Regions from separate parts of the Tessaracoccus sp. O5.2 genome, predicted to be linked through region 1. Evidence: predicted binding sites of a transcription regulator. Region 1 holds the regulator's gene; each other region holds the start of a gene.
The links. Region 1 encodes HrcA, which represses chaperone genes, less so after heat shock. Its sites were predicted from a motif close to TTGGCACTCGNNNNNNNCGAGTGCCAA; they were not measured.
Positions count from the first base shown of each region.

Region 2: groES (co-chaperone GroES) is a predicted target of HrcA. The motif match lies at 2,075-2,101, and genes of this name have one in related genera.
Region 3: groL (chaperonin GroEL) is a predicted target of HrcA. The motif match lies at 3,569-3,595, and genes of this name have one in related genera.

Region 1 covers NZ_CAXWGV010000004.1:44,790-51,265, forward strand. The annotation lists gene hemW (radical SAM family heme chaperone HemW) at 1-420, shown strand, start outside; gene ACFQPD_RS02665 (DUF3097 domain-containing protein) at 604-1,482, shown strand; gene ACFQPD_RS02670 (inositol monophosphatase family protein) at 1,506-2,279, shown strand; gene ACFQPD_RS02675 (MBL fold metallo-hydrolase) at 2,282-3,052, opposite strand; gene hrcA (heat-inducible transcriptional repressor HrcA) at 3,117-4,121, shown strand; gene dnaJ (molecular chaperone DnaJ) at 4,138-5,301, shown strand; gene ACFQPD_RS02690 (16S rRNA (uracil(1498)-N(3))-methyltransferase) at 5,298-6,032, shown strand; gene tgt (tRNA guanosine(34) transglycosylase Tgt) at 6,029-6,476, shown strand, end outside.
Region 2 covers NZ_CAXWGV010000009.1:52,416-58,891, reverse strand. The annotation lists gene ACFQPD_RS05505 (IS630 family transposase) at 1-350, opposite strand, end outside; gene ACFQPD_RS05500 (hypothetical protein) at 434-766, shown strand; gene bioB (biotin synthase BioB) at 795-1,850, opposite strand; gene groES (co-chaperone GroES) at 2,240-2,536, shown strand; gene groL (chaperonin GroEL) at 2,549-4,132, shown strand; gene guaB (IMP dehydrogenase) at 4,293-5,798, shown strand; gene ACFQPD_RS05475 (GuaB3 family IMP dehydrogenase-related protein) at 5,815-6,476, shown strand, end outside.
Region 3 covers NZ_CAXWGV010000008.1:20,510-26,985, reverse strand. The annotation lists gene ACFQPD_RS04830 (DedA family protein) at 1-702, shown strand, start outside; gene ACFQPD_RS04825 (class I SAM-dependent methyltransferase) at 721-1,329, opposite strand; tRNA gene ACFQPD_RS04820 (tRNA-Thr) at 1,368-1,443, opposite strand; gene manA (mannose-6-phosphate isomerase, class I) at 1,483-2,661, opposite strand; gene ACFQPD_RS04810 (DUF3263 domain-containing protein) at 2,764-3,048, shown strand; gene ACFQPD_RS04805 (hypothetical protein) at 3,064-3,552, opposite strand; gene groL (chaperonin GroEL) at 3,739-5,370, shown strand; gene ACFQPD_RS04795 (GNAT family N-acetyltransferase) at 5,451-5,984, opposite strand; gene ACFQPD_RS04790 (copper homeostasis protein CutC) at 6,061-6,476, shown strand, end outside.

The sequences.
Region 1 (6,476 bases):
GGCGGGGAGTGCCGGCACAACCTGGCCTACTGGCACGGCGCCGACTGGTGGGGGATCGGGCCGGGGGCACACTCGCACATCGGCGGGGTGCGGTTCTGGAACCGCAAGCACCCGCGCAGCTACGCGGCGTCGCTGGCGGCGGGGGAGTCGCCGGCGTTGGCCCGCGAGGTGCTGGGTGAGGAGGATCGCCGGGTCGAGCGCGTCCTGCTGGAACTGCGGCTGGCGCACGGCGTTCCGCTGTCGGTGCTGACGCCGTCGGAGGGGTCGCGGATCGACGGCATCGTCGAGCGGGGGCTCGCCGCCGTCGTCCACAGCCTCGGGGGAGAGCACGGTGGTGCGCTGGAGCCGGGGCCGAGGCTGCGCCTCACGCGGGAGGGCCGGCTGCTCGCCGACGGCGTCATCCGCGACCTCCTCGACTGACCGCGGTTGAGCCTGACACGCGGCTCGCCGAGGCCGGTTGAGCCTGACACGCGGCTCGCCAGAGGAGGTTGAGCCTGCGCCCGGCCTCGACAGCGCGTATGGCCTCTGAAATCGGTTGCAGGCCGAACGAGTCGGGAATCAGGCTCAACTCCGGCTGCGGAAGGAGGCGGTGTCGCTGGCCGGATGGGCGGCGCGGCGCTGATAGCGTCGCCGATCGTGGATCGCTACGCACGAGACGTCCTCGCCCCCGGGTGGCAGAAGTCGCACCTCAAGAAGACCCGCGACGTGCCCGTCGAACTCGACGTCGTCGTCGAGTTCGGAGACTTCTGCGGCGCCGTCGTCGGCTGGGAGAACGGCCTCGTCCTCCTGGAGGACCGACGCGGCAAGCGGCGGGCCGCGCCCTTCGGCCCCGGCTTCCTCCTCGAGGGGCAGCCCGTCGCGCTCCGGCCGCCGCTGCGAGGCACGCCCGCGGGACCCGCCTACACGGCATCGGGATCGCGGGTGTCCGCGGAGCCGGCGAAGGCCCGCGTGGCCCTGCCCAGCCGGATCTACGTCGAGGGCCGCCACGACGCCGAGCTGATCGAGAAGGTCTGGGGCGAGGATCTCCGCCACGTCGGCGTCGTCGTCGAGTTCCTCGGCGGCATCGACGACCTGCCCGCGATCGTTGCCGACTTCAGACCCGAGCCCGGCCGCCGCCTCGGCGTCCTGGTCGACCACCTGGTGCCGGGCAGCAAGGAGAGCCGGATCGCCGAGGAGGTGTACCGCGCCGGATACCGCGACACCGTCCTCGTCGCCGGTCACCGCTTCATCGACATCTGGCAGGCCGTCCGCCCGGACCGGATCGGGCGCAAGGCGTGGCCAGACGTGCCCCGCGACATCGACTTCAAGAAGGGCACCCTCGCAGCCCTCGGGCTGCCCCACGCCGATCAGGCCGACGTCGCCCGCGGCTGGCAGGCGATCCTCGCGCGCGTCACGAGTTGGCGCGACCTCGAACCGCAGCTCAACACCGTGGTCGAGACCCTCATCGACTTCGTCACGCAGGACCATCTCGACGACGCCTGAGGCGGCGCCGATAGGGTGGGGCCATGGACACCGAGGGCATCGCGCGCCTGCTCGAACAGACCGCCGCCGAGATCATCCTTCCGCGCTTCCAACAGCTCGCCCACGGCGACGTCATCGAGAAGAAGCCCGGCGACCTCGTCACCATCGCCGACCGCGAGGCCGAGGACTACCTGACGGGCCTGCTCCGTGAGGCCCACCCCGGGGCCGTCATCGTCGGGGAGGAAGGCGTGTTCGCCGACGCGAGCCTGCTCGACGGCCTGGCCACGGCCGAGCACGCGTTCGTCATCGACCCGATCGACGGGACCCGCAACTTCGTCGCCGGCCGCGACGAGTTCGGCGTGATGCTGGCCGAGGTGCGCGACGGCGTGACGACGCGCGGCTGGATCCTGCAGCCCCAGGCGCAGCGCATGTACATCGCCGAGCTGGGCGGCGGAGTCACCCTCAACGGATCACGCATCGACCGGACCCGCGCCGACCGTGCACCGCTCGGCGCCACCTCCAAGCGCTCCGTGCACGGTTTCACGGCCGACGGCCGGCTCAGTCCCGTCGTCGAGAGCGCCTGGTGCTGCGCCTTCGACTACCCCAAGGTGCTGCACGGCGACGTCGACTTCCTCGTCTACACGACCGTCCACCCGTGGGACCATCTCGCCGGGTCGCTCATGGTGACGGAGGCCGGCGGCGTCAGCCGGACCCTCGCCGGCGAGGACTACACGGTCGCGTCGCGCGCCAGGGGCCTGCTCATCGCCTCGGACCCGGAGACGTGGGCGGCGGCGCAGGAGGCCTGGCCAGCGCGCTGAGGTCAGATGCCGAAGATCGGCAGTTGCCGCTTCGGCACGACGCCCTTCTCGGCCAGCTCCGCGTACGCCTTCGGGAGCGCGACGGCGAGCGTCTCGGCGCTGAACGGCCACTCGACCGCGGTCGCCGCCTGCTCGGCGGTCACGCCCTGCTGGATCAGCATCTCGCTCGAGCTGTAGAGCATCGCGACCTCGGCCCGCTGCACGAACGCGAAGTCGCGGTCCACCACCGCACCGTGGCCCGGGACGAACCGGGTCCCGGCGTTGCTGGCCCCCAGCACGCCGTCGAGCACGGTCGGCCAGTTCGCCAGGGAGGTGGACTCGTCCACCTGCGGATCCGCGCCCTCCTCCAGCAGGTCGCCGGCGAACACCACGTTCTCGCCGGGCACGAACACGACGACGTCCGCCTGCGTGTGCGCGCGTCCGAAGTGCAGCAGCTCGACCCGCTGGCCGCCGAGATCGACCGCGCGGGCCATCGAGAACACCTCCGTCGGCTCCGCGCCCGCCAGATCCTCGTGCCCGATGGACATCAGCCCGGCCATGCCCGAGAGCCCGCCGACATGGTCCGCGTGGCCGTGGGTCAGCACCACGTGCGTGACCGGGACGCCGGCCAGGTCCGCCGCGGAGCGCACGAGGTCGGCTCCCTGCGCGGGGGTGTTGCCGGCGTCGACCAGCAGGGCTGCGTCCCGCCCGACGACCAGCCCCACGTTGACTCGGTGCGGTTCGAGCGCGGTCACGTACACGCGGTCGGTGACCGGGGTCCAGGCGAGCGTCATGGCAGCCAGCATAGATGCCGGTACACTGGCACTCGACCGCCACGAGTGCCAGCCAGGAGGTGACATGCTCGACGACCGCAAGCTCGACGTCCTCAAGGCCATCGTCACCGACTATGTGGCCAGCCGCGAGCCGGTCGGCTCCAAGGCCCTCGTCGAGCGCCACAAGCTCGACGTGTCGGCCGCGACCGTCCGCAACGACATGGCGGTGCTGGAGGAAGAGGGCTACATCGCGCAGCCCCACACCAGCGCCGGCCGGATCCCCACCGACAAGGGGTACCGGTTGTTCGTGGACCGCCTGGCGCAGATCAAGCCGCTGTCGCCGGCGGAGCGCAGCGCCATCACCACCTACCTCAACGGCACGGCCGACGTCGACGACCTGGTGACCCGGACGGTGCGGCTGCTCGCGCAACTCACGCGGCAGGTCGCGATCGTCCAGTACCCGATCGCGCAGCGCACGGTGGTGCGCCACGTGGACCTGCTCCTGCTCACCCCCGAGCGGCTCATGGTCATCGTCGTGCAGTCCTCCGGGCGGGTGGACCAGACCGTCCTGGAGTCCCCGTCGTCCGACGAGGGCAGGCTCCAGGCGCTGCGTAACCGCGTGGCGGAGGCCATCGTGGGCCGCGCGACGGCCGACGCCGCAGCTGCGCTGGGCACCTTCGTCGACGCCTTGGCGCCGGACGAGCGGCCGTACGCCGCGCCGGTGGTGGCCGCCGTCCTCGAGGCGATCGCGGCGGAGCCCGCGGCGCACGTCGTGGTCGCGGGGCTGCCCAACCTGGCCGCCAGTCAGACGTTCGAGACCAACCTGCGGCCGCTCCTCGAGGCGCTCGAGGAACAGGTGGTCCTCATGCGGCTGCTCGGCGAGGCGGCCGGTGACGACGTCACCGTGCGCATCGGCGAGGAGAACACCACCGAGGGCTTCCGCAGCGCGAGCGTCATCGCCGCGGGATACGGGGCGGACCTGTCGGCCAGCCTCGGCGTGCTGGGCCCCACCCGCATGGATTACCCCTCCCACATCGCCGCGGTGCGCGCCGTGGCCCGTTACGTCAGCAGATTCCTGAGCCAAGGCTGATCGACAGAAAGAACCCATGAGCAAGGACTACTACGCAATCCTCGGCGTCGACCGCGACGCCTCCCCGGAGGCCATCAAGAAGGCGTACCGCCGGCGGGCCATGAAGGTGCACCCGGACGTCGCCCAGGAGGCCGACGCCGCGGAGAAGTTCAAGGAACTCAACGAGGCGTACGAGGTCCTCAGCGACCCCAACAAGCGCGCCGTCTTCGACCGCGGCGGGGACCCCATGTCCTCGGCGGGCGCCGGGTTCTCGGGTTTCGGCGGCGGTTTCGCGGGCGGGTTCGACTTCTCCAACCTCGTCGACGCCATGTTCGGGGCCGCGGGCACCCGCGGGCCCCGCTCACGCGTCCGTCAGGGCCAGGACGCCCTCGTCCGGGTCTCCCTCAAGCTCCACGAGGCGGTCTTCGGCACCACCAAGCCTGTGAAGGTCGACACCGCGGTGTTGTGCCCCAAGTGCTCCGGACACGGCGGAGAGCCCGGCTCCGAACCCGTGACCTGCACCACATGTCAGGGCTCCGGCGAAGTGACGCAGATCCAGCGCAGCTTCCTCGGCGACATCCGCACGTCCCAGGCCTGCCCCACCTGCCGCGGCTACGGCACGATCATCCCCCGGCCCTGTGGGGAATGCTCGGGTGAGGGACGGGTCCGCACCACCCGCACGCTGCAGGTGCGCATCCCGGCGGGCGTCAGCACCGGCATCCGGATCCATCTGGAGGGCCAGGGCGAGGTCGGCCCGGGCGGCGGTCCGGCGGGCGACCTGTACGTCGAGCTCGCCGTCGAGGCCCACGAGACCTTCCGCCGCGAGGGGGACAACCTCGAGGTGGTGGTCAAGGTCCCGATGACCGCGGCGGCCCTCGGCACCAGCATCGACGTGGCCACGCTCGAGGCCGAGTGGGACGGATCCGACCTGGAGGACCGCAAGGTCGCCGTCGAGGTCCCGGCCGGCACGCAGTCGGGCACCCGCATCCCGCTCAAGGGCCGCGGCGTGCCTCGCCTCCGCGGCGGCGGCCGGGGCGACCTCGGCGTGACGCTGCTGGTCCAGACGCCCACCAAGCTCGACGACCGGCAGCGCGAGCTGTTGCGGGAACTCGCCGAGGCCCGAGATGAGTCCGCGCCGGAGGGCGTCGCCGCCCAGGGCCACAAGGGCGTGTTCGGCAAGCTCTCCGAGTGGTTCTCGTGACTGACCCGCTGTTCTTCGCCCGCTTCGACGCCGCCGTCGGCCCCGGTGACCTCGTGACGGTCACCGGCGAGGAGGCCCACCACGCGGTCTCGGTCAAGCGCATCGTGCCCGGCGAGACGGTCCTGCTGGCCAACGGCGACGGCGTCGGGGTGCGCGCCGAGGTGATCTCCGCCGAACGGCGCGAACTCGCCGCCCGCGTCCTCGACGTCATCCCCGCCGCCACCCCGTCGATCGGATGGGGCGTCGTGCAGGCGCTGGCCAAGGGCGACCGGAGCGAGCTGGCGGTCCAGATGGCCACCGAGCTCGGTGCCCGGGAGATCCTGGCCTGGCAGGCCGCACGGTCCATCGTGCGCTGGCAGGGGGAGCGGGGCGACAAGGCCCTGGACAAGTGGCGGGCGACGGCGCGGGAGGCGGCCAAGCAGTCGCGCCGGTTCCTCGTCCCGGACGTCGTGGCGGTCAGCACCGCCGACGTGGCCGACGCGATCGCGGCGGTCGACATCGCCCTGGTGCTGCACGAGGACGCGCCCCAGCACATCGCCGACATCGACCTCCCCGAGGAGGGCACGGGCCTGGTGATCGTCGGACCGGAGGGCGGCATCGCGCCCGAGGAACTGGACCGGTTCGTCGAGGCCGGCGCCGTCCCGGTAGCCATCAGCGACGGCGTGCTGCGCACGTCCACCGCCGCGGCCGTCGCGCTCGGCCAGCTGGACGTGCTGGCGAGACGCCCGTGACCGGCGGCTTCTCCTTCGACGTCACGCACCATCTCGACGGCGCCCGGGGCCGGGCCGGCGTCATCCACACCCCGCACGGCGATATCGAGACCCCGGCCTTCATCGTGGTCGGCACCAAGGCGACCGTGAAGGCGGTGCTGCCGGAGGCCGTCGCCGACCTCGGGGCGCAGGCGGTGCTCGCCAACGCCTACCACCTCTACCTCCAGCCGGGCTCGGACCTCGTCGACGAGGCGGGTGGCCTCGGCCGTTTCATGAACTGGCCCGGCCCCACGGTGACCGACTCCGGCGGCTTCCAGGTCATGAGCCTCGGCGCCGGATTCAAGAAGGTGCTCGCGATGGACACCGCCGGCCTGGCCGACGACGACGTCATCGCCGACGGCAAGACCCGCATGGCCCACGTCGACGACGACGGCGTCACGTTCCGCTCCCACCTGGACGGGACGT
Region 2 (6,476 bases), on a different contig from region 1:
GCGGTTGACCAACGGGCCAACGGGACCTCGCTGTCCGCGGGAGGGGTGCAGGCCAGCGCCTTGACCTGGGCGACCTGGACCGGTGTGAACACGGGCGGACGCCCGGACCGGGGGAGATCGTTCAGCCCGTCCAGCCCGTGGCGGGCATAGCGCTTGCGCCACTTACGGACCGTGTCGACATGCACACCCAGGTCAGCGGCGATGGCCGCGTTCGTGTGGCCATGGGCGGCGGCGAGGATGATGCGCGAGCGGATGACCTGTCGATGCTCGGCGCGTGCGGAGTGGGCTCGGCTGGTCAGGACAGTGAGGTCGGCGGCGGTGGGGACGATGATGAACGGGGAAGTGGTCACCACAGCCCCTTTTGTCCCGCTGCTGGTCCGCACAACGGTGGCGACACGCCGACCAGACCGGTGGGTGGGTCAGGATGAGGCCCATGGTGAAGATCCCGGAGTCGACGAAGAACTCGTTGCAGTACCGGATGGCTGCCCGAGCCCGCGAACGCTGGCCCGCCCTCGCCCGCACGCAGGTCCGCTTCCGGGCCGGGTTCGCCTACGTCGACGGCGTGCTCGCCGACGGCGAGGTCCTCAAGCTGTGCCGGCTTCGTTACGTCGGCTACGCCAACCAGTGGGGATTCGCGATCTACCGGGCCAGCCACGACGACTACGAAGAGTCATACCTGCCCACCGGCACGATGGGCGGAGCCGCCGAAGACGCCCTCGACACCGCCTGCGGCCTCTACCTCAACGACCCCACCGCCTGGGTCTGAACCCCCGACGAACTAACGGAGATACCCACTAGGCGTTCGCGGCCACCGCGGTGCCGGCGCCACGCCGTCGGATGTCGATGTGGGGGAGCGCGGCCGGGGCGGGGGACTCGTCGGCGCCCCAGACGGTGTAGCCGCCGTCGGCCAGCATGGCGAGGTCGGCGGACCCGGCCTGGCCCTCGGACGTCAAGTAGTCGCCCAGGAACAGCGAGTTGCACACCTCGAGGCTGAGCGGCTGGAGGGAGCGCAGGTGCTGCTCGCGCCCGGCGGCGACGCGGACGTCGGCGGGGCCGTGGACGAGGCGGATCATCGCCAGGATGCGCAGGCACTTGTGCGGGGTGAGTTCCGAGTGCCCCTGGAGCGGGGTGCCGTCGAAGGGCATGAGGAAGTTGACGGGCACGGAGTCGGCGCCCACCTCGCGGAGCTGGAACGCCACCTCGACGAGCTGCTCGTCGGATTCGCCCATGCCTGCGATGAGGCCGGAGCAGGCGGACAGGCCGTGTTCGCGGGCGTGCTGGACGGTGTCGCGGCGGTCGTCGTAGTCGTGGGTGGTGCAGATGTTGTCGTAGTGCGACTCGGCGGTGTTGAGGTTGTGGTTGTAGGCGTCGGCGCCGGCGCCGGCGAGGCGCTCGGCCTGGCCGTCCTTGAGGAGGCCGAGGCAGGCGCAGACCTCGACGCCGGGGTTGTCGGCCTTGAGGTCCTCGATGATGCCGGCGACGCGGGCGACGTCGCGGTCCGACGGCCCGCGCCCGGAGGCGACGAGGCAGACGCGGCCGGCGCCGGCGCTGATGCCTGCCCTGGCGGCGGCGAGCGCGTCGTCGTGGGTGAGCCAGGTGTAGCGGAGGATCTCGGCCTCGGAGCCGAGGCGCTGGGAGCAGTAGAAGCAGTCCTCCGGGCACTTGCCCGACTTGAGGTTGACGAGGTAGTTCACCTTGACGCTCGAGCCGTGGAAGTGGCGTCGGACCCGGCCGGCGGCGGCGACGAGTTCGTAGGTCCGCTCGTCCGGCAGGCGGAGGATGGCGAGCGCCTCGTCGGGGGTGATGGTGTCGCCGGCGATGACTCGGTCGGCCAGCGAGTTGAGGTCCATGGTGCTCCCTTGCGATTTGAACGGTGTTCAGATTCTAACAGTGTTCAAACGCCGTGTGTTGGTTGGGTCGCCCCGCCAACCCTTGGCCCTCGACGCCAATCCTTGATCCCGTTCGCCAACCGTGTCCGTGTTCGCCGATCCTGTAGGGCTGCGTCCATGAAAACCGTTGGCGAACGCATCTGACGGTTGGCGAGTGGCCAACCTGGACGAGGCGGGCACGTGGTTTGGCACTCGGCTTGATTGAGTGCTAAACCCGGGATAACGTAAGAGCTGGCACTCGACCTGGTCGGGTGCTAACGGTCGGACGGCACCCGCGACGACGCCCGGCCGCTGCTCAACCTGACCTATTCGCCGACCTCCAGGTCGGATATGAGAGAAAGGTGTTTGACGTGGCAACCACGATCAAGCCGCTCGAGGACCGCATCCTCATCCAGCCCCTCGAGGCCGTTCAGACCACCGCTTCCGGCCTTGTCATCCCCGACACCGCCAAGGAGAAGCCGCAGGAGGGCAAGGTCATCGCCACCGGCCCCGGGCGCATCGATGACAAGGGCAACCGCGTCCCGCTCGACGTCGCCGAGGGCGATGTCGTCATCTTCTCGAAGTACGGCGGCACCGAAGTCAAGTACGACGGCCAGGAATACCTCCTGCTGAACGCCCGCGACATCCTCGCCGTCGTCAGCAAGTAAGGACACCACTTCATGCCCAAGATTCTCGCTTTCGACGAGGAGGCGCGCCGCGCGCTCGAGCGCGGCGTTGACATCCTCGCCAACACGGTCAAGGTGACCCTCGGCCCCAAGGGCCGCTACGTCGTCCTCGACAAGAAGTGGGGCGCCCCGACCATCACCAACGACGGCGTGACCGTCGCCAAGGAGGTCGAGCTCGACGATCCCTACGAGGACCTCGGCGCGCAGCTCGCCAAGGAAGTCGCCACCAAGACCAACGACGTCGCCGGTGACGGCACCACGACGGCCACCGTCCTCGCCCAGGCCATGGTCCACCAGGGTCTGCGCGCGGTCGCCGCGGGCGTCAACCCCATCGGGCTCAAGCGCGGCATCGACAAGGCCGTGGAGGCCGTCGTCGAGCGGCTGCGGGAGAACGCCCGCCCGGTCGACACCACCGCCGACATGGCGTCGGTCGCCACCATCTCCTCGCGCGACGAGCAGATCGGCGACCTGATCGCCGAGGCGTTCGACAAGGTCGGCAAGGACGGCGTCATCACCGTCGACGAGTCCAACACCATGGGCACCGAGCTCGAGTTCACCGAGGGCATGCAGTTCGACAAGGGCTACCTGTCCCCGTACTTCGTGACCGACGCGGACCGCATGGAGGCCATCCTCGACGATCCGTACATCCTCATCCACAGCGGCAAGATCTCGTCGATGAACGACCTGCTGCCCCTGCTGGAGAAGGTCATCGCGGCCAAGGGCACGCTGTTCATCGTGGCCGAGGACGTCGACGGCGAGGCGCTGTCGACGCTCGTGGTCAACAAGATCCGCGGCACGTTCACCTCGGTGGCCGTCAAGGCCCCCGCGTTCGGCGACCGTCGCAAGGCCATGCTCGAGGACATCGCGATCCTCACCGGCGGCCAGGTCGTGGCGCCCGAGGTGGGCCTCAAGCTCGACCAGGTCGGTCTGGAGGTGCTCGGCCGCGCCCGTCGCGTCGTCGTCACCAAGGACAACACGACCATCGTCGACGGTGCGGGCGACCACGCCGAGGTCACCGGCCGCGTGTCGCAGCTGCAGGCCGAGATCGCGCGCACCGATTCCGACTGGGACCGCGAGAAGCTCCAGGAGCGGGTCGCGAAGCTGGCCGGCGGCGTGTGCGTCATCAAGGTCGGCGCCGCCACCGAGGTGGAGCTCAAGGAGAAGAAGCACCGCATCGAGGACGCCGTGTCCGCGACGCGCGCTGCCATCGAGGAGGGCATCGTCGCCGGTGGCGGCTCGGCCCTCATCCACGCCGGCGCGGTCCTGGGGGACCACCTCGGCCTCGAGGGCGACGAGAAGGCCGGCGTCGACGTGGTGGCCAAGGCCCTCGTCGAGCCGCTGCGCTGGATCGCCGAGAACGGCGGCGTGTCGGGCTACGTCATCACGTCCAAGGTCGCCGAGCTGGAGGTCGGCCACGGCTACAACGCCCGCACCGACGAGTACCAGAACCTCGTCGAGCACGGCGTCATCGACCCGGTCAAGGTGACGCGTTCCGCGCTCGCCAACGCCGCGTCGATCGCGTCGCTTCTGCTCACCACCGAGACCCTGGTGGTGGACAAGCGCGAGGACGAGAGCTGAGTCTCCCGGCCTGACTGCATGCGGGGCCCCGTCTGGTTCGTCCGGGCGGGGCCCCGCCGCGTCCCCGGCGGGCGGAAGCGCGGTCGGCGCGCAGGCGTCGGCGGCGTAGACTGGCCCCCGACGTGCCGGTTGAGTGAAGGGTGGATGCGTGTTCGAGGAACTGACCGGAGCCGGGGTGCCCAGCCCGTTCGCCGCCCTGGGGCTGACGTTCGACGATGTGCTGCTGCAGCCCAACCAGTCCGACATCATCCCCTCGGCTGTCGACACCGGCACCCAGCTGACCCGCCGGGTCCGCCTGGGGGTCCCGCTGGCCTCCGCCGCGATGGACACCGTCACCGAATCCCGGATGGCCGTCGCCATGGCCCGCGAGGGCGGCATCGGCATCCTGCACCGCAACCTCGCCATCGCGGATCAGGCGCAGATGGTGGACCAGGTCAAGCGGTCCGAGGCCGGGATGGTCGGCAACCCCATCACCGTCCGCCCCGACGCCACGCTCGGTGAGGTCGACGAGATGTGCGGCGCCTACCGCATCTCCGGCGCCCCCGTCGTCGACGACGACGGCCGCCTGCTGGGCATCATCACCAACCGGGACATGCGTTTCGAGGACGACCCGAGCCGCCCGGTGTCCGAGGTCATGACCCGCATGCCCCTGGTCACCGCACGAGTCGGAGTCAGCTCCGACGAGGCCCTTGCCCTGCTGGCCCGGCACAAGGTCGAGAAGCTGCCCATCGTCGACGACGAGGGGCGCCTGACCGGGCTGATCACGCTCAAGGACTTCGTCAAGGCCGACAAATACCCCAACGCCGCCAAGGACGACCAGGGCCGGCTGCGCGTCGGCGCCGCCGTCGGGTTCTTCGGGGACTCGTGGGAGCGGGCGATGTCGCTGGTCGAGGCCGGCGTGGACGTCATCATCGTCGACACGGCACACGGGCACAGCAAGGGCGTCGTCGACATGATCAAGCGGCTCAAGGCGGATCCCGCCGCGGCCGCCGTCGACATCATCGGCGGCAACGTCGCGACCTATGCCGGCGCCAAGGCGCTGGTCGAGGCGGGCGCCGACGGCGTCAAGGTGGGCGTCGGCCCCGGCTCCATCTGCACGACGCGCGTGGTCGCCGGCGTCGGGGTCCCGCAGGTCACGGCCATCTACGACGCCGCGCGCGCCTGCCGTCCGGCCGGGGTGCCGGTCATCGGCGACGGCGGGCTCCAGTACTCCGGGGACATCGCCAAGGCCATCGTCGCGGGCGCCTCGTCGGTGATGCTCGGCTCGCTGCTCGCCGGCTGCGAAGAGAGCCCCGGCGAGCTTGTGTTCATCAACGGCAAGCAGTTCAAGAGCTACCGCGGCATGGGGTCGCTGGGCGCCATGGCCGCACGCGGCCGGAAGGCTTCGTATTCGAAGGACCGCTACTTCCAGGGCGACGTCACCACCGACGACAAGCTCATCCCCGAGGGCATCGAGGGGCAGGTCGCCTACCGCGGCCCCCTGGCCGCCGTCGCGTACCAGCTGGTCGGCGGGCTGCGGCAGTCGATGTTCTACTCCGGCGCCGGCACCATCCCCGAGCTGCAGGAGCGGGGCCGGTTCGTGCGCATCACGCCCGCCGGTCTGCGAGAATCGCACCCGCACGACATCCAGCTCACCGCCGAAGCCCCCAACTACTGGTCGCGCTGAGGCCGAAGGAGAACCCATGTACGAGCTTGGGCGCAGCAAGCGCGCCAGCCACGCCTACTCGTTCGACGACGTCGCCATCGCGCCCACGCGGCGCACGCGCGGCGAGGACGAGGTGGACCTCACGTGGAAGATCGACGCGGTGTCCTTCGACGTCCCCATCGTCGCGGCGCCCATGGATTCGGTCATGAGTCCGGCCACGGCGATCCGGATGGGCGAGCTCGGCGGCCTGGGCGTGCTCAACCTCGAGGGCCTCTGGACGCGCTACGAGGATCCGCAGGCCCAGTACGAGCAGATCACGCAGCAGTCGGACCAGGTCGTGGCGACCAAGCGGCTGCAGGAGATCTACGCCGAACCGGTCAAGGCCGAACTGATCCGGGACCGGCTGGCGGAGCTCCGGACGGCCGGCGTCCCGGTCGCCGGGTCCCTGTCGCCCGCCCGGACGCTCGAGTTCGCCCCCGTGCTGGAGAAGGCGGGGATGGACTTCTTCGTCGTGCGCGGCACCACGGTCTCGGCCGAGCACGTCGGTGGCGAGGACACGCTCAACCTCAAGGACTTCATCTACCGCTTCGACGTGCCCGTCCTCGTGGGCGGGGTCGCGACCTACCGCGCCGCACTGCACCTCATGCGCTCCGGCGCGGCCGGTGTGCTGGTCGGGTTCGGCGGCGGAGCCACCCACAC
Region 3 (6,476 bases), on a different contig from region 1:
ACCCCCAGCGAGGCCGAGCGCCCCTGGTGGGACAGCGAGGGCATGCCGTGGCGCAAGGAACCGGGGCGTGCCGACATCGCCTGCCTGACCTGGTTCGGCGTCATCGGCGTCGTGAGCCTCATCCTGCTGCCGACGCGCGCCTGGTTCATGGCGACCGCGCCGGACTGGCTCGCCATGCTCACCGGGGGACGCACGTCGGTGGCGGCCACGGGTGCGCTGGCCTCCGTCGGGCAGATCCCGCACTGGCCCATCGTGCTGGTGGTGGCCTCGGTCCTCAGCCTCAAGTTCGACTGGGTCTATTGGTGGGCCGGCAAGCTGTGGGGCAGGGGCATGATCGAGGTCTGGTCTGGTCAGTCCAAGCGTGCGGCCCGCAACTACGCGATCGCGGAGCGCTGGGCCGAGCGCCTCGGACCCCTGGGGTTCATGCTCGCGTACGTGCCCGTGCCCCTGCCGCTGATGCCGGTGGTGTTCGTGCTGGCCGGCGCCTCGGGGATGAGCCTCAAGCGGTTCCTGCTCTACGACTACATCGCCTCCACCCTGTGGCTGATCGGCTTCTTCCTGCTCGGGTGGCGGGTGGGCGAGGCCGCCGTGGCGCTGCTCGAGATGTACGCGAAGGTCGCCGGCTACGTCGCGATCGGCCTCATCATCGCCATCGTCATCACGACGTACGCGAACCAGATCCGGAAGGCGCGCGCGTCCTGACGCGCCTCCCGGCCCAGCTCAGCTGGAGCGGCTGCAGATGGCGACCAGGAAGTCCGACGACGCCGTGAAGGGGCGCAGATCCCACGTGCTGAGGGCGACATCGAGGGAGAGGCCGGCCGCGTCGAGGTCGGCGAAGAAGTCCGCGAACTCGTAGCCGCGGCCCGCGCCGAAGCCGATGATGGCGCGGCCGTCGGCGGCGAGATGCCGGGCGAACCGGCGCAGGACCTCCACCCTGGTCGACGGCGCGAGGAACCCCATGACGTTGCCCGCGGAGACGATGACGTCGAAATCGGCGGCCACGCCCTGGGCCGGCAGATCCAGCTCGGCGAGGTCGCCGACCACCCAGACCGGCCCCGGGTGGTCGATGCCCGCGGCCTCGATGAGGGCGGGGTCGACGTCGACGCCCACCACGTCGTGGCCCAGCGCGTGCAGCCGGCCCCCGACGCGGCCCGGGCCGCAGCCGGCGTCGAGGATCCGGGCGCCGCGCGACACCATGGCGTCGACGGTGCGGACCTCGCCGGCCAGGTCGTGGCCGGCCGCTTCCATCATCTTGAACCGCTCGATGTAGCGCTGGGAGTGGTCGGGGTCGGCCGCGATGATGCGCGCCCACTTGCTGGGTTCGGTCATGGGGGCCATTGTGGCGCGCCGCCGGGACGCGGCCAAAGTGGAGCCCCCTGAGGGAGTCGAACCCTCGACCACTCGCTTACAAGGCGAGCGCTCTGGCCGCTGAGCTAAGGGGGCGTGGCACCTAGTGTGCCGCCGGATGCCGGACGGGGAAAGTCAGGCGCCCGACGCGGCGACGAACAGCTGGCCCTCGCCGCTCACCGTCACCTGCTCGTCCGCCGGGATGAACACCGCGTCCCCGGAGCGCAGATGCTCGGTGCCGCCATCCGCCTGCAGCAGGAACTCGCCCGATGCCGCGAGCGCGATGCGGCCGGAGTCGGGCCTGGGGAGGGTGTGGGCGCTCGCGTTGACGGGGGCGACGAGCCACAGCTCGAACTCGGGGAAGGCCGTCGGGTAGACGTAGATGCCGTCGGCGCCCGACGCGACCAGGATCTCCGGGGCCATGGGCTCGAACTCCACCACCTGCAGGAGCCCGTCGACGTCGATGTGCTTCGCGGTCAGTCCGCCGCGCATGACGTTGTCCGAGTTCGCCATGATCTCCACGCAGGTGCCGCGCAGGTAGGCGTGCATGACTCCGGCCTTGAGTGCCACGGCCTCCCCGGGCTGCAGCCTGAAGCGGTTGAGGAGCAGCGCCGCGAGGATGCCCGGGTCGCCGGGGAAGTGCTCGTCCAGTTCGACGGCCGTGCGCGCGAACTCGCCGAGACTGCCCGGCGCGTGGAGCCGCTCGACGGCCGCGGCCAGCACGTGGTCGACGAGATGGCGCCGGTCATCGAGGGACAAGACGTCGAGGAACACCTCCTGGAGCGCGGGAGCGTCGCGGCGGTCCCGGAGCGGTCCGATGACCGACGCGAGTTCGGCGGCCACTCCGAGGCCCTCGAACAGGCCGGCCGTCTCCACGGGGTCCCGGAAGCCCAGCAGCCCCTCGAAGGGGGTCAGGGCGACGACGGCCTCGGGCTTCGGCCAGTCGTCCTTGTAGGACCGGCGCGGGTCGTCCGGGTGCAGTCCCAGGAGCGACTCGCGCGCGTACCCGACCACCGCCTGTTCGCGGGAAGGGTGCGCCTGCAGGCTGAGCGGGGAACCGGCCGACAGGATCTTCAGGAGAAACGGCAGGCGGCCGCCGAACAGCTCGCGGCTGGCGGCGCCGACGACGTCCGGCTGCTCCCGGACCAGGTCCGCCAGCACGCGCCCGTCGTCGAGGAACGCGTGCCCGCCGGGGTGGGTGCCCAGCCAGTACTCGGCCCACGGCGTGCCGTCGGGCTCGCGACGCAGGATCTGCGGGATCTCGGTGAGACTGCCCCAGGCGAAGTGCTGGATGTGCCCGGTGAGTCGGCGCATGATGGGTGTCTGATCCTTCGGTCGGTGACAGTCGATCCCCGACTCTATCGCGCCGAGCGAACCGCGCCGGGGGAATGACATGGGTGTGATTCCGGGCGTAGGATGGCCGGCATGTCGGAAGCAGTCTCCCTCACCTCGTCGGCCGAGCTGGCCGAACGCGACGCCCGCATCCTCGACTTCGAGGACAGCTGGTTCACGTCGTCGGTGCCGAAGGAGCAGGCGATCATGGAGCACTTCTCGCTCACGTCGACGCGCTACTACCAGCACCTCAACCTGCTGATCGACACCCCCGAGGCGTTGGCCTACAAGCCTCTGCTCGTGAAGCGACTGCGCCGGATGCGTGCGCAGCGTCAGGCCGCGCGGTCCGCCCGCCGGCTGCACGGCTGAGCCAGAGGGCCGCGGTCACAGCCGCACCTCCCCACGCATGAGCCGCCGGATGCCCTCACGCACCGGAAGAATCGGGTGGGCCGGATAGCCGCCCTTCGCGAGGTCGGCCTGCCGTTCGAAGTGGTTGGCGCTCGCCCGGTCACCTGTTCGAAGCACCGACCAGGCGAGGGCCATGAAGTACAGGGGGATGAACGGCAGCCCTAGGCAATAGGCGTACTGCCACGCGTGCGCGTCCTCGTGCTCCATCAGCGACGGGTTGCGCCTCTCCGCCTCTTCGAGCTCGCGGTGGGGGAGGATGACGACCGAGCCGACGGTGAAGGCGGCGGCGTTGCGCAGGGGCAGCCGGGCCCGGTCGGCCACGATCAGACCGCCGCGCCGCCGGATGCGGGACCGGGTCGCCGCGGCGATGATCAGGCCCAGCGGCGTGGAGAGGTTGACGACGTTGGCGATGTCGCGCAGGAGTCGGCCCGAGGTCCCGTGCGGGGGTGGCGTCGCGCGCGTCATGTATCCATGGTGGCCCTTTGCACTCTCTTGTGTCGAGTGCTAATAATGGGGTTAGCACTCGGAACGTTTGAGTGCTACCGAACCACCGGTGAGGCTGAAGCCGTCCGTCGCGGGCACCGCGGTTCACCCAGGAACTGATACACATCCAGGGGCACTGCCCCACTCGACGGGAGGACTCCCGAACACATGGCAAAGCTGATTGAGTTCAACGAGGACGCGCGTCGCGGACTCGAGCGCGGCATGAACACGCTCGCCGACGCGGTCAAGGTGACGCTCGGCCCCAAGGGCCGCAACGTCGTGCTGGAGAAGAAGTGGGGCGCCCCCACGATCACCAACGATGGCGTGTCCATCGCCAAGGAGATCGAGTTGGAGGATCCCTACGAGCGCATCGGCGCGGAGCTGGTGAAGGAGGTCGCCAAGAAGACCGACGACGTCGCGGGCGACGGCACCACCACCGCCACGGTCATCGCGCAGGCGATGGTCCGTGAGGGCCTGCGCAACGTCACGGCCGGCGCCAACCCGATGAGCCTGAAGAAGGGCATCGAGGCTGCCGTCGCCGCCATCGTCGAGCAGCTGGCGAACATCGCCATCGACGTGGAGACCAAGGAGCAGATCGCCGCGACCGCGTCGATCTCCGCCGCCGACCCCACCGTGGGCGACATCATCGCCGAGGCGATGGACAAGGTGGGCAAGGAAGGCGTCATCACGGTCGAGGAGTCGAACACCTTCGGTCTCGAGCTCGAGCTCACCGAGGGCATGCGCTTCGACAAGGGCTACATCTCGCCCTACTTCGTCACCGACGCCGAGCGCATGGAGGCCGTCCTCGACGACCCGTACATCCTGCTCGTCAACTCGAAGGTCTCCTCGCTCAAGGACCTGCTGCCCATCCTCGAGAAGGTCATGCAGTCGAGCAAGCCGCTGCTGGTCATCGCCGAGGACGTCGAGGGTGAGGCCCTCGCCGGCCTGATCGTCAACAAGATCCGCGGCACCTTCAAGTCGATCGCCGTCAAGGCCCCCGGCTTCGGCGACCGCCGCAAGGCCATGCTGACCGACATCGCTATCCTCACCGGTGGCCAGGTCATCAGCGAGGAGGTCGGCCTGTCGCTGGAGAACACGACGCTCGACCTGCTCGGCCAGGCCCGCTCCGTCCGCGTAACCAAGGACGAGTGCACCATCATCGACGGCGCCGGCGAGCCGGCTCAGATCGAGGGACGGGTCGCTCAGATCCGCCGCGAGATCGAGAACTCGGACTCCGAGTACGACCGCGAGAAGCTGCAGGAGCGCCTCGCCAAGCTGGCCGGCGGCGTCGCCGTCATCAAGGTCGGCGCGGCCACCGAGGTCGAGCTGAAGGAGCGCAAGCACCGCATCGAGGACGCCGTCCGCAACGCGAAGGCCGCCGTCGAGGAGGGCATCGTCCCCGGTGGTGGCGTCGCGCTGCTGCAGGCGTCGAAGGCCGCGTCGGTCGCGGGTCTCGAGGGTGACGAGGCCGTCGGCGCCCAGATCGTCTTCACGGCCGCTTCGGCGCCGCTGAAGCAGATCGCCGGCAACGCCGGGTTCGAGGGCGGGGTCGTCGCAGAGAAGGTGTCGCACCTGCCCGTCGGCCAGGGCCTCAACGCGGCCACTGGCGAGTACGTCGACATGGTCGCCGCGGGCATCATCGACCCGGCCAAGGTGACCCGTTCGGCGCTGCAGAACGCCGCGTCGATCGCCGCGTTGTTCCTCACCACGGAGGCGGTCATCGCCGACAAGCCGGAGAAGGCCCCCGCGGCCGGTGCCGGCGCCGGCATGGACGAGATGGGCGGCATGGGCGGCTTCTGAGCCACCCCGCGCCACACACGCGTCAGGAGGGCGGTCCCCGATGGGGGCCGCCCTTCGGCGTGCCGGGGGCGCCGCAGGGCTCAGGCCGCAGGGGCGCGGCGCACCATGCGGTGCATCGCGACGCCGCCCCAGCTCTCGCTCGTCCGCAGCGACTCGGGCAGATCCACGAACCCGCGGCGCCGGTAGAAGGCCCGGGCCCGTTCGTTGCCGTCGATGAGCCAGAGATACAGGTCCCGGCCGTCGTCGACGAGCTCCAGCAGCTGAGCGCCCAGCCCGCGGCCGTGCCACTCCGGCGCCACGTACAGCCGCTCCAGCTCGCGCCCGGCCGGGGCGGGGACCAGCCCTGCGCCGATCTCCCAGTCCTGCGGTCCGTCCACCACGGAGGCGGCCCCGACGATCGCCCCGTCGAGCTTCGCCACGACGCGCCGCGCGGAGCCGGGCGCTGCGAACGACGCCGCCAACCCGGGCACCCACTCCTGCCGATACACGGACTGCCGGGCGACGAAATCGTCGGGCACGATGCCGGCGTAGGTCTCGGCCTGCTGCGCCACGATGAAGTCGAACCACGCCTCGGCGTCGGCGGGTTCGGGGGCGGAGATGACGGGGGCGACCACTCTCGCATGCTACCGACGGCGCAGCGCTGCTGCGCGCCTCCACGCGCTCCGTGCGCTCACTTGGCAGGATGGGGACATGAGTCTGCTGGAGGTCATCGCCCTGCACGCGGCCGACGCCGAGCGCGCCGAGGCCGGCGGCGCGGACCGTGTCGAGCTCGTCGGCACCATGGACGACGACGGGCTCTCGCCGGAGCCCCGCACGGTCGAGAAGGTGCGGCGTGCCACGTCGATCCAGATCCGCCCCATGGTGCGGCTGCGGGCCGGATTCGGCACGGACGGCGGCGAGGCGACGCGCCTGAAGGGCCTCATCGCGAGCTACCTCGACGTCGGCGCCGACGGCGTGGTCCTGGGCTTCCTCAACGGAGCCAACGCGGTCGACGTCGCGACCGTCACCGAGCTGGTCGGCGAGGGCGACTACCCGTGGACGTTCCACCGCGCGATCGACCACTGTCTCGATCAGGACCGCGCCTGGGCCGCCGTGCGGACCCTCCC